Chitinophaga caseinilytica: one gene and its partner. The main gene of each other region encodes a partner of the protein of the gene in region 2 in a complex. Links are inferred from orthologs where the notes say so. Each region holds a gene or a part of one and is shown on either strand. Other genes may lie near its edges. The genes, in order: tsaD and tsaB.

What was found.
Region 1: the proteins of tsaB (region 2) and tsaD are in contact, whole or in part, in a solved structure (PDB 4WQ4), measured with the Escherichia coli proteins. The link is inferred for Chitinophaga caseinilytica from one-to-one orthologs.

Annotation. Positions count from the first base shown.
Region 1 is NZ_CP150096.1:4,245,130-4,251,395, forward strand. What follows is about bases 1,549-4,538. They hold tsaD (tRNA (adenosine(37)-N6)-threonylcarbamoyltransferase complex transferase subunit TsaD), read left to right. Parts: upstream 1,549-2,534; coding sequence 2,535-3,542; downstream 3,543-4,538. Other genes in these bases: WJU22_RS17425 (Fic family protein), read left to right, coding at 1,549-1,589; WJU22_RS17430 (DUF4197 domain-containing protein), read left to right, coding at 1,670-2,395; WJU22_RS17440 (tRNA1(Val) (adenine(37)-N6)-methyltransferase), read left to right, coding at 3,550-4,263; WJU22_RS17445 (hypothetical protein), read left to right, coding at 4,364-4,538. In the rest of the region: WJU22_RS17415 (ABC transporter permease), read left to right, coding at 1-479; WJU22_RS17420 (hypothetical protein), read left to right, coding at 544-783; more of WJU22_RS17425, read left to right, coding at 780-1,548; more of WJU22_RS17445, read left to right, coding at 4,539-6,266.
Region 2 is NZ_CP150096.1:843,834-849,933, forward strand. What follows is about bases 1,134-3,957. They hold tsaB (tRNA (adenosine(37)-N6)-threonylcarbamoyltransferase complex dimerization subunit type 1 TsaB), read right to left. Parts: upstream 2,973-3,957; coding sequence 2,295-2,972; downstream 1,134-2,294. Other genes in these bases: WJU22_RS03600 (MBL fold metallo-hydrolase), read right to left, coding at 1,134-1,511; WJU22_RS03605 (ArsR/SmtB family transcription factor), read right to left, coding at 1,631-1,912; WJU22_RS03615 (3-hydroxyacyl-CoA dehydrogenase family protein), read right to left, coding at 2,982-3,638; WJU22_RS03620 (RidA family protein), read right to left, coding at 3,645-3,957. Also shown: WJU22_RS03595 (MutS-related protein), read right to left, coding at 1-13; more of WJU22_RS03600, read right to left, coding at 108-1,133; more of WJU22_RS03620, read right to left, coding at 3,958-4,025; WJU22_RS03625 (type II CAAX endopeptidase family protein), read left to right, coding at 4,176-4,949; WJU22_RS03630 (L,D-transpeptidase family protein), read right to left, coding at 4,951-6,100. UniProt on the Escherichia coli protein: Required for the formation of a threonylcarbamoyl group on adenosine at position 37 (t(6)A37) in tRNAs that read codons beginning with adenine.

The DNA of each region.
Region 1 (6,266 bases), 3.4 Mb from region 2 along the record:
CCATCCGGCGGTTGAAACCGGCAGACGGGAACGATTTTGCCCTGAACGAGATCACCACGGTGCAGGGGGAACTCACCACGCTCTTTACCTACATCAACGCCGGCGGCTGGATGATCGCAGCATTCGCGTTGCTGGTGGGCGGTTTCGGGATCGCGAACATCATGTTCGTGACAGTAAAGGAAAGAACGAATATCATCGGCCTGAAAAAGGCCATAGGCGCCCGCCCGGGCGTCATATTGACGGAATTCCTCATCGAGTCCATGATCCTTTGCATGGTAGGCGGTGGCCTGGGGCTGCTATTCGTCTACGGGGGCGCCCTGATCGCCAGGAACATGTTCAGCTCCTTCCAGATCGGGCTTTCGATCGGCAATATCATCCTCGGGTTTTCCATTTCCGGGATCGTGGGGATCATTGCCGGGTTCATTCCCGCTTACACCGCCAGCAAGCTCGACCCAGTTGTGGCGATCAGGAGCAATTGACGATTTCCGGAAATCTCCAATGTGCCGCGTTATTGAACCGACGGCAAAAATCAGCATTTCAGTCATGAATCAGTTGAATCCCATTGCGATGAAATTAGCGGAGTTAAAAAAACTTGAAAAGAAGGACTGCATCTTCCTGGAAGATGTTGATCCCATTTTCCGGGACGACCTGCAAACATTCATCATCGGAGAAACGATGACTTTGAAGGACGGGAAACTGATCATTCATCGTAGCCTGTTTCGAAGATGGCTTCAAAAAATCCAAACCGAAGGGTTAGATCACAAGAAAGACGCTACAACATGACTACTGAAAAATTCGAAAAGATCAATTCGCTGAAAAACCGCATTGATAGTCTTAACGATATGAAGGAATGGGATGATTCGTTTATCGAAATGGTAAAAACGGACTTCACCTATAACTCCAACAAGCTTGAAGGAAATGCGCTCACTTTCGGACAGACGATTGCGGCATTGAAGGATCTTGTTACACCAGGGAGCCACGCTTCGAGCGACATACTGGACGTGATAAATCATCAGGAAATTTTGGACGTCGTATTCGATAATCACCGCACGGAAAAGATATCCGTTGAAAACATCCTGCAACTCCATAAAGTCTTGATGAAATACATCGTTCAATGGGAAGACGACGGTCATTACAGTCCCGGACGTTTTAAAATGTTCGAGAACGCGACCATGCTGAGCGGTGGTAAAATTTATCGATATTTACCTCCTGCCGAAGTGCCGGATGCGATGGAAGCCCTCGTGACTGCCATCAATCACCAACTTACCGGGGTAGATTATGCTGATATCAACCGGCATCCGCTTACGATAGCCACCCGATTTCATCAACAGTTTCTCGATATTCATCCGTTTAGCGACGGCAATGGCAGGATAGCCCGGATTTTCGTAAACCTGATACTGCTGAAAACCGGTTTTCCGCCAATTTTCATTAAGGAAGTTGACCGGAAAACATATCTCCACCTGTTCGAGCTATCCCAAAAGGATATCCTTCCCATGCAGGAATTTTTTGCCGACAAACTCCTTGAAAGCCTGGACGTTAAGTTGGATTTCGTGCTCCAGGCGATCCAGTCCGGCGAAACGGCTGCATAGCCATCCCGGGTTGCAGCTTCCTTCTTTGGCACACCAATTGCCTTCCCCTCCATATCTTTGCACGCAATTCAAATCAACCGATGAAACACATATTCCTTGCCGGCGCCCTTTGCATGACGCTCTTTTCGGGATGCGAGACCACTCAACAGATCCTCAGTACGCTGCCCACTACCACAACCACCGGTCAGCCCAACAGTTTCCAGATCGCCGCAGGCCTCAAAGAAGCCCTCAGCATAGGTGCCCAGAATTCCGCCAGCCGCCTTTCCGCGCCCAACGGGTTCTTCGCCAACGCCATGCTCAAAATCCTCATGCCCCCCGAAGCGCAGAAAGTGGAATCCACCCTCCGCAACCTCGGCATGGGCAACGTTGTCGATAAAGCCATCCTCGCCATGAACCGCGGTGCCGAAGAAGCCGCCAAATCAGCTGCGCCCATCTTCGTGAACGCCATCAAACAAATGTCCATCACCGACGCTATCGGTATCCTCCGCGGGGGCGACTTCGCCGCTACCAACTATTTCAAGCAAAAAACCACTTCAGCCCTCACCACCGCCTTCAGCCCCGTGATCAACAACGCCCTGAAGAAAGTAGACGCCACCAAATATTGGGCAGACGTATTCACCGTCTATAACAAATTCTCCAAAACACCCGTCAATACCGACCTTACCGCCTACGTCACCGAACGCGCCATCAACGGCATCTTCCATGAAGTAGGAGCGGAGGAACAAAAAATCCGTAAAGACCCCGCCGCCCGCGTCACCGAGCTCCTCAAAACAGTCTTCGGCAGCTCGCTGGCCCAGAACAAATAATCACTTGCCCGTCGAAAATAGCCATGGCCCGCCCGAACGGCCGTTCCCGCAGGCCATGGCCTTTTTATATAATGGTTTAGGTGCATGTGTGCCGGCAGGGCATGCATTTCCGGTGGTTTTCGCGTAACTTTGCGGACTTATGCCGGTTAACATACTTGCCATAGAATCTTCCTGCGACGATACCAGCGCAGCCGTCATCTCCGACGGGACCATCCTGTCCAACGTCATCGCCGGACAGGCCGTTCACCAACAATACGGCGGGGTAGTGCCCGAACTGGCTTCCCGCGCCCACCAGGAAAACATCGTTCCGGTGGTAGACCTGGCACTGAAGAAAGCCGGCATGCAGCCGGAAGACCTCAGCGCCATCGCATTCACGCAAAGCCCCGGCCTCATCGGCTCGCTGCTGGTCGGCAGTTGCTTTGCCAAGTCGATGGCCCTGGCGCTCGATCTCCCGCTGATCGGCGTTCACCATATGCAGGCGCACGTGCTCGCCAATTTCATCGACGATCCCAAACCGGCCTTTCCCTGCCTTTGCCTCACCGTTTCAGGCGGCCATACGCAGATCGTGCTGGTAGACGGGCCGCTGCAAATGAAAGTCATCGGCGAAACGCTCGACGACGCCGCCGGCGAAGCGTTCGATAAATCCGCCAAACTCCTCGGCCTGCCGTACCCCGGCGGCCCGCTGGTCGACAGATACGCCAAAGAAGGCAATCCCAAAGCCTACCGGTTCCCCGAGCCGCAGATCCCCGGCCTGGATTTCAGCTTTTCCGGCCTTAAAACGTCGATCCTGTATTTCCTGCAGGAAAACACGGCGAAAGACCCGGCATTCGTGGAAACCCACCTGGCCGATATCTGCGCGTCCATCCAGCACCGCATCGTCACGATTCTCACGAACAAGCTCGCGAAAGCAGCGCAGGAAACGGGGATCACGGAGATTTGCATCGCCGGCGGCGTAAGCGCCAATTCCGGGCTGCGCAATGCCCTGGAGGCGCTCGGCAAGCAAAATGGCTGGAATGTCTACATCCCGCAGTTCCAGTATTGTACGGACAATGCCGCCATGATCGCCATGACGGCGCATTACAAATACCTCGCCGGGGCTTTCAGTCCTGCGGATACCGTTCCCACGGCCCGCGCGGCATTCGAATAAGCGAAACATGGGGAATTCCTGGTTCCAGTTCAAGCAGTTCAGGGTAGAGCAGGCCGGCAGCGCCATGAAAGTCTGTACCGACGCGTGCATTCAAGGCGCGTGGACGGCCGCCAGCCTCCAATCGCGCCCGCCCTCCCGCGTGCTGGACATCGGCACCGGAACAGGCCTCCTCAGCCTGATGCTCGCCCAGGTAACACCGGCAATCATCGACGCCGTGGAACTGGACACCGCCGCAGCCGCACAAGCCATCGCCAATTTCGCCGGATCGCCCTGGAACACCCGGCTCCACGGCCTGCAATCCGACATCCGGACATTTTCCAGCCCAGAAACCTACGATTTCATCATCACCAATCCGCCGTTTTTCCAGAACGACCTTCGCGGCCCCGATGCCCGGCGCACCGCTGCGATGCATACCGCTACGCTGGGATACGCTGACCTGCTCGATGCCATCGCAAGATTGCTGTCGCCCGGAGGCAGCTTTTCGATTTTGCTGCCGTACGCGGAGTTCCGGATTTTCCAGGAACTTGCCAAGGCGCAAGGCCATTCCCTCCGCGCACTCCTCGACATACAACAGTCGCCCGCACATGCGCCCTTTCGTTCGGTCGGCATCTTCGGAAAAGGCGACGCACAACCCGCCGAAACGCTTGTCATCCACGACGAACACCGGCAATATACCCCCGCGTTTTCCGCACTGCTGCAGCCTTTCTATCTCTATCTCTGACTGCTGCCGGCTTCCTGAAACAAATTGACGAGATTTAGAAACGGATCGACGAACGCCGCGCCGGCTTCATGCTGTATTTTGAATGATGAAATTCCACGTCATGAAACTAGCATTGTCTTTGATCGCCCTGCTGAACCTATATTTTGCCAAAGCGCAAACGGTTGACCCGACTATTAACAGTAAGATGAAAGTAACCTGGCCCGCCGGAAATTCCCGGACCGGCAAAGTCGTTTTCAACCTGGCGCCCGGCCATCCGCTTTTCCAGGAAATTTCCCTCGACGGCAAACGTATCGCTGCACAGGCTGACCCGGTTTTTGTCGTAAGCGTGGGAAGGAGAGACCTGCTATCCCAAAACCGCTGGAACATCTTTTTCGATAAAGTACCCGAAAGGCCCTTCCAGAGCCATGTTCTGACGATCAGGAAAACCAACGCGGCAGTAAGAACGGAAGGCAGCAGGACGATCGTCACCATCGGGCCCATATCCGCAGAAACCTTCGAAGGCAACCTGGAAATCACGTTCTATCACGGCAGCCCGCTCTTCAACGTGGCGGCCGTTGTTTCCACCCAAACAGACGCCAAGGCGATCGTGTTCGATGCCGGTTTTACAAGCGCATCGAAAGACTGGCAAACTTTTTCATGGATCAATACCGGTGATTCGCTCATACGCGCAAATGCTGCAAAAGCGGACACCGCCCGCAACGTTGCCGTGAAATATCGTGCCATCGCGGCTTCCGGGAAACAGGGCACGTTGGCCGTATTTCCTCCGCCGCACCAGTATTTCTATCCGCTGGACGAAGCCTTCAACCTCCGGTTCACCTGGTTTGGCAAAGGTTACCGCGGATTGGTGCCGGGAAACGGGATCGGCATCCGGCAGGAATTGCAGGGCGACAAGCGCTTCGTTCCCTGGTTCAACGCGCCGCCAGGCACGCAGCAACGCATGAACTTTTTCTGTCTGCTCGATACAGAAAGCGAAACGGCGGCCTTTGCCGCGGTAAAACGGTATACGCATAACGACCGGTACGTTCCGCTGCCGGGATTCAAAACGATGTCGAGCCATTTCCATAACGAATTCGTCATGAAAGTGATGCTGGCGGGGAAACCGGTGCCGGAACGGCCGGAGTTCGTGGACGTGTTCAAACGGCTGGGCGTAGACATTGTGCACCTGGCGGAATTCCATTATACCGCCGATCCCAAAGGGCCGGACGAAAAGCGGCTCCCGCAGCTGAAAGCGCTGTTCGAACTTTGTGAAAAGCAGTCGGATAAGGATTTCCTGCTGTTGCCGGGAGAAGAGCCCAACGAGTTTTTCGGAGGGCATTGGCTGAATATTTTTCCGCGGCCGGTATATTGGGTGATGTCGCGCCGGGAACAGACGCCCTATGTCGAAGACCGGCCAGGCTTCGGCAAAGTGTACCACATCGGCAATACATCCGAAATGCTGCAACTGCTCAAAGATGAAAGCGGTCTGGCCTGGACGGCGCATCCGCGTACGAAAGGCTCCGTCAACACACCGGACATCTACAACCATGAAGCTTTTTTTCAGTCAGACAGGTTCATGGGCGCAGCGTGGAAAGCCATGCCCGCCGACCTTTCCGAGCCGCGTCTCGGCAGGCGGGTGCTCGATCTGCTCGACGATATGAATAACTGGGGAACGCGGAAAACGGTCATCGCCGAAGCCGACCTTTTTACCATTACGCCCGACAATGAAATGTACGCCCACATGAACGTCAATTACCTCATGCTCGACAAACTGCCGGCGTACCAGGACAGCTGGTTGCCCATCCTGGACGCCATGCAATACGGGCGGTTTTTCAGTACCACGGGCGAGGTGCTCATGCCGTCTCTGCGGATCAACGGTCGCATTTCCGGCGACAGCCTGCAACTGCCCGCAAACGGGCTTGCGGAGATCGCGTTGCGCCTGCGCTGGACGTTCCCCATGCAGTTCATTGAAATTATTTCTGGCGACGGGAAAGCGGTGTTCCGGGAGCGGATCGAACTTTCTTATA
Region 2 (6,100 bases):
GCGTTTCGGGCATACGGGACGTTGTACGCCTGGAGCGCAAAACTCCTGCCAGATATGAAAAAGCCGGGACCATGCGGCCCCGGCTCCTATCAAAAGTTTTGTTAATCTTAGTTGAGAACGTTCTTTTCCTTCTTGATTTCGATCCCTTTCTCGTCTTTCATTTTCGCAAATCCGCCGTTTACGTTGCGGAGGTTATGGATGCCTTCACGCTTCATGAGCGAGCAGGCGATCACGCTGCGGTAGCCGCCCTGGCAATGAACGTAAAGGTTGAGGTGCTCGTCGAGATGGGCCATGGTACCGGGGTCTGTGAGCTCGCTGAGCGTGAGGTTCACCGCGTCTTTCACATGGCCGTCGGCGAATTCTGCCGGTTTGCGGACGTCGATCACCTGGAGGTTTTCGTCGTGCGGGATGTCCATCGCCAACTCGTCGGGGTCTACGGAAATGATCATATCCATCTTTTCGCCGGCGTTCTTCCAGGCGTCGAACCCGCCTTCGAGGTAGCCTTCCACTTTGTCGAAACCTACGCGCGCGAGGCGGACGATCGTTTCTTCTTCCTGGCCGGGCGCGGTAACGAGGACCATCGCTTTATCGAACGGCAGGAGGCTGCCCGCCCATTCGGCGAAGCGGCCTTCCAGCCCGATGCTGATGGAGCCGGGCACGAAGCCTTCGGTGAAAGTGGTGGCGTGGCGCGTGTCGAGGATAACGGCGCCATGTTCCGACTTTTCCTTGAAAGCGGCTATGGATAAAGGTTGCAGGCTGCGCTCCATGACTTTGTTCATGGCGTCGTAACCTTCCTTGTTGATTTGTGCGTTGATGGGGAAATATTGCGGCGGGGTGCTGAGACCGTCGGTCACCTGGCGGATGAATTCGTCTTTGTTATCTGCGAGGAGCGCGTAATTGTCGCGCTTTTGCTCGCCGATGGTGGAGGAAGTATTGGGACCGAGGTTCTTTCCGCAAGACGAGCCCGGGCCATGCGCGGGATATACGATCACGCCGTCTGGCAGGGTTTTGATTTTCGTGTTGAGGGATTCGAACAGCATGCCGGCCAGTTGTTCTTTGGTGAGGTTGCCGCTGAAGAGGTCCGGACGGCCAACATCCCCTACAAAGAGGGTGTCTCCCGTAAAAATGGCGTTCGGTTCGCCGGCTTCGTCGAGCAGGAGGTAGCAAGTGCTTTCCAGCGTGTGGCCGGGGGTGTGAAGGGCGCGAACGGTCAATTTGCCGATGCGGAATTCTTCCCCGTCTTTGGCGATATGCACCGGGAACCCGGTTTTGGTTTCAGGGCCATAAACGATCGGCGCATGGGTGGCAGCGGCCAGGTCGAGGTGACCGGAAACGAAATCGGCATGAAAGTGCGTCTCGAAAATATATTTAATGGCGGCATTTCTTTCGTGGGCCAGTTCAAGATAGGGCTCAATGTCGCGCAGGGGGTCGATGATGGCTGCCTCACCCTCCGACTCGATATAATAGGCGGCTTCCGATAAGCACCCGGTATACAACTGCTTAATGTACATAGTGGTTTTTGATTTGAGCAAAAATACGAAAAAACAAAAGACCGCCTTCAGGGGCGGTCTTTTGAGTATCGTAGGTGGCCCAGGGTAGGGCACGGTTATGAAAAAGAAAGATGTGTGGCTTATCCCACCAGTTCTTCCACGAATTTTGCCACTTCGGCAATACGCTGCTTGTTGATGGTATAATGGATAAACTTGCCGTCTCTTTCGGTAATCACGATCCCGGCGCGGCGCAGGATGGCGAGATGCTGGGAGGCTACCGACTGTTCCAGGCGCAGTTTCACATAAATCTCCGTTACAGTCATGCGCTTATGGTCCTCCAGCAGCTTGATCATCTGCTGGCGGAGCTTGTGGTTGATCGCTCTCAACACCATCGCGGCTTTCTTAACGGCAATGTAATCCAATTTGATCTGATCTTTTTCATTGTTACCTCTAGAAATAATAAGAGTATTAGAAGAGGTAGTTAATAATTGTTTTTCCATCGCAAAATAGTTTTAAAAAATAATGAAATGACAGGGATCAACGGACAGTAAAACGGGACTATTAGACAATAATCGCGGATATTGATTAGACAAAATTATAATATCTGTCACAATAAAAAAAATTTCTATACCTTCTTTTTTAATATATAGCCCGGAATATCCCTGTTTTTTCCACAATTTGACGCTTTCGTGACACTTCCGGGCGCTATCTGCCGTCCGTCGACATCCTTTCAGATATAAACGTAATTCTATGCGTAATATGATGCCGGGAAATGCTAAAAATCTGCTAAAAAATCAACGGATGTTATTTTTTGCCGGGATGGAAGAAGGCTTTGAGGTAGTGCGGAGCGAAGTAGGCCACATCCTGGAAATCCTTATCCGCAAAGGCTTTCGCGGCAAGGCTGACCATATGTTCGGCCGAAATCACGTAGGATGGAAAAAGCGTATTGGTTGGCTCACCTAACAATTGCTGCCATTTGGGGGCCCCGTCGCCAAAGAAAATGACGGTTTTCTGTGCAATAAAGTTGTCGAGCGAGTGCGGTTCCAGCACCATCGCCTGGGGCGGCAGCAGTGCTTCGAGGTTTTGATCGAACACGGCGGTGAACACCTCCATCCTCCGCGCATCGATCATGGGGGCGTACAACACATCTTCGGAAGGCCGCTGCGCCTGCATCCCCGCCGCCATCATCTGCAGCGTCGATATCGCGATGAGCGGCTTCTTCCAGGTGTAACACAATCCTTTCGCGGTAGCCGTCCCCACACGGAGCCCCGTATACGACCCCGGCCCCGCGCTCACCGCGATGGCGTCGATGTCTTGCGGATTCACCCCGTGGCGCTTCATCAGCTCCCCGATGTTCCGGGTAATGGTAGCGGCATGTTCGCGCTGGTCGGTATTGTGGATCGTTTCCACCACCTGCCCGTTGCGCGCGAGGCATACGGAGCCGATGGAAGTTGCAGTATCGATATGGAGTATCTGTGCCAATGTCCGGAATTAGTCGGGTTGTTGGATAAATGTTTGGTATTCCTGTTCAAGCGTATCGCAGACGCGGTACCGCTCATTGCCCGTTTCGGCGTGCACGGCGCGCAGCACTTCGTAAACGTTCCGGATGCCGATGCGCCGGCACCATTCGAACGGACCGAAAGGATAATTGGTGCCCAGTTTCATGGAAATGTCTATGTCTTCCCGCGAAGCGGTCCCTTCTTCCGCCGTGAAATAGGCTTCGTTGACGATCATGGCGACGGTGCGCGGCGTAACGAGGCCTGCGGCCGCTTTCACCGTGTCGTATTCCCATCCCAGTTCGGCCATGACCGATCGCAGCGTTTCGGCGTCCCCTTCCGCGGGGATGCCCACTTCCAGCCGCGGCATCCCGTAAAAACCGGGCAGCCAGTTCACGGCATATACGCGCCGATGTTCCTCCCAGGCCACTGCCGGCGTTTTCACGAGGCAGCCCAGCACGGGCATTTCGGGGCGCAGCGCGTAGATCATGAGGTTTTCCGGCCGCTCGTCGAGCGAAAGGTCGATCACCAGGTCTGCCCCGCCTTTCAGCGGCTGCAATTCCGGTTCGTACAAAACGCGGTGCGCGCCGGTGTTCCTCGACTGGCGAAACGCGTCCCACCGCTGCCTGTCGCCCGTTACAAGAATATCCATCGGCGGTTATTTAACGGCGATCATGGAAATCTCCACATTGGCGCCTTTGGGCAATGCGGCTACCTGCACGGTTTCGCGGGCGGGGAAATAACCGGTGAAATATTTCCCGTACACTTCGTTGATCTGCCCGAAATCGCCCATGTTCATGATGAAAATGGTGCTTTTCACGACATCGGAAAAATCCATACCCGCCTCGGAAAGGATGTTGCGGAGGTTCTGCATCACGCGATGGGTTTCGGCGATGATATCGTCTTGCTCCATCTGCCCGCTTTCCGGGTTCAGCGCGATCTGGCCGGAGATGAACAGCATGTTGCCCGCCTGCACGGCCTGGTTGTACGGACCGATCGGTGCCGGCGCATTGGTGGAGTTGATGATTTGTTTTTCCATATGCCGCAAAAATAAGGTTTTGCGCCTGCAAAAATGCTTATATTAGCTGAACGTATCAGCCGAGACTAGTCAACTACCCGAAGAAAATTTAGCTGCACTAATATGTATGTCAAAACAAGGCATGGTCTGTCATTGAATGGCGCATGGCAAATGCAGATCGCACTGTTTGCGGGATGGATCATTCCCTGCGCGATCGTGTTCCTGGTATCTGGCATCAACCTCCTGCAATTTCCCGAAATCCTTTCCTGGTTATACACCCTGGGCGGTGTGAGCGTTATTGTCTGCGCACTCGTCCGCAAGCGCGATAATTTCCAGTTCATGCCGCGGTTGTACATGACCGGCGAGTTGTTCCTGCTTTGTGTTTCCATGGCCATTGCGCTGGTGATGGTGAAAGACGGGCTGGGCAGCATCCTGCCGCTGCCGGTTTGGTCAGACATGAGTTTTACCTCGATCCGCATCGGCTCGCCGTATTCCATCATTTGCACGGTTATGCTCATGGCGATGATGGAAGAAATACTGTTCCGGGGAATCATCATGGAGGCCCTCCTCCACCGCTATTCTTCCGGCGTTGCGCTCGTGCAGAGCGCGCTGCTGTACATGCTCGCGCATCCAGACCCTTCGCAGATGCCGGGCGCGTTCATGATGGGGCTGGTGACCGGCGCGTTCTACCTCCGCTTCCGCGATCTTTGTCCGTCGATGCTCGTGCACGTGGCTTACAACGGCGCTTCGGCGCTCCTGCTCAACGTGGGCAGCCATCATTTCACGCAGCATTCGCCCGTGATGTATTATCTGATGGTGGCCGGCTGCGCAGGCGCCCTCATCGCGGGGTACTTCCTCCTGCAGCGCATTTCTCCTCCCAAATCAACGGCAAAAGCGGCCCCCCTTCCCGGGAAACCGCTTCTGCATACGGAAAGTTCCGTCTGATTTATTTTCCGAACAGCAACGCTGCCAGTTTCTTATCGTGGCCATACACGTCGTCCCGGAAATTGAGACGCCCCTGGCTGTCGACCCACGCCGTGAAATACCCGATAAACACGGGGATTTTCTCTTTCACCGTTACATATTTTTCCTTGTTGGCGTTCATGGCGGCGTCGATCTTGGCGGTCGTCCAGCTGGAATCTTTCCGCAGCACCCATTCCGCCAGTTTTTTCGGTTCGGAGACGCGGATGCAGCCGTGCGAGAAGGAGCGCTTCGTTTCGTTGAACAATCCTTTCGAGGGCGTGTCGTGCAGGTAAATATTGTATTCGTTGGGGAAAAGGAATTTCACTTTGCCGAGCGAGTTGCTGGGCCCGGGTTTCTGTCTTATCGAAATGCTGTTCCCACTTCCCGACATTTCCATGTTATGCCGTGCCAGGTAAGCTTTTCCGCTCTTCCGGATGCCCGGCAGCACTTCTTTCCTCAGGATGCCCGGGGGTACGTTCCAGTAAGGGCTGAACACGACGTATTTCAAATCTTTGCTGAAGATCACGGTGCTGTTGCCTTGCGTGCCCACCACCACGTTGCAGCTCCAGGCCAGCTTGCCGTCTTCGTAGGCATGCAGCCGGAATTCCGGGATGTTCACGAGCAGGTAATCGGTATTTACTTCCACCGGCACCCAGCGGATGCGTTCCATATTGAGGAGGATCTGTTGCATGTAGTGCTCCAGCGGCCGGTTCAGCGACGCCACGGTGCTTTCGCGGATAACGCCGTCTTCCTTCTGCCCGAAACGCGCCTGGAAGTTGCGCAGGGCGCTGTCGAGCTGCGGCGTGAAGCGGGATGTGGTATCGCTGTCCTTGAAATCTCCATACATCTGCAGTCTTTTTTTCACGGCGGCGATAACGTTGGAAGAATCGCCCGATTTGTAGGTTTTCTTTTTCTCGATCCGGATAGAATCCAGCACCGGATTGTCTTTCGCGAGTTTGGCGAGGCGTTGCAGTTCATCGCGCAGCAGTTTGTATTGCCGGTTGACGGGTTCGTTGGTAGCGATGGCTGTTTTCGGATAGCGGATAACGGAATCGAGGAGGCTTTCTACATTTATTTTTTTGCGGGGGATGAACCACTCCAGGTCTTTGGAATTGTCGCTGGTCATGCCGCCC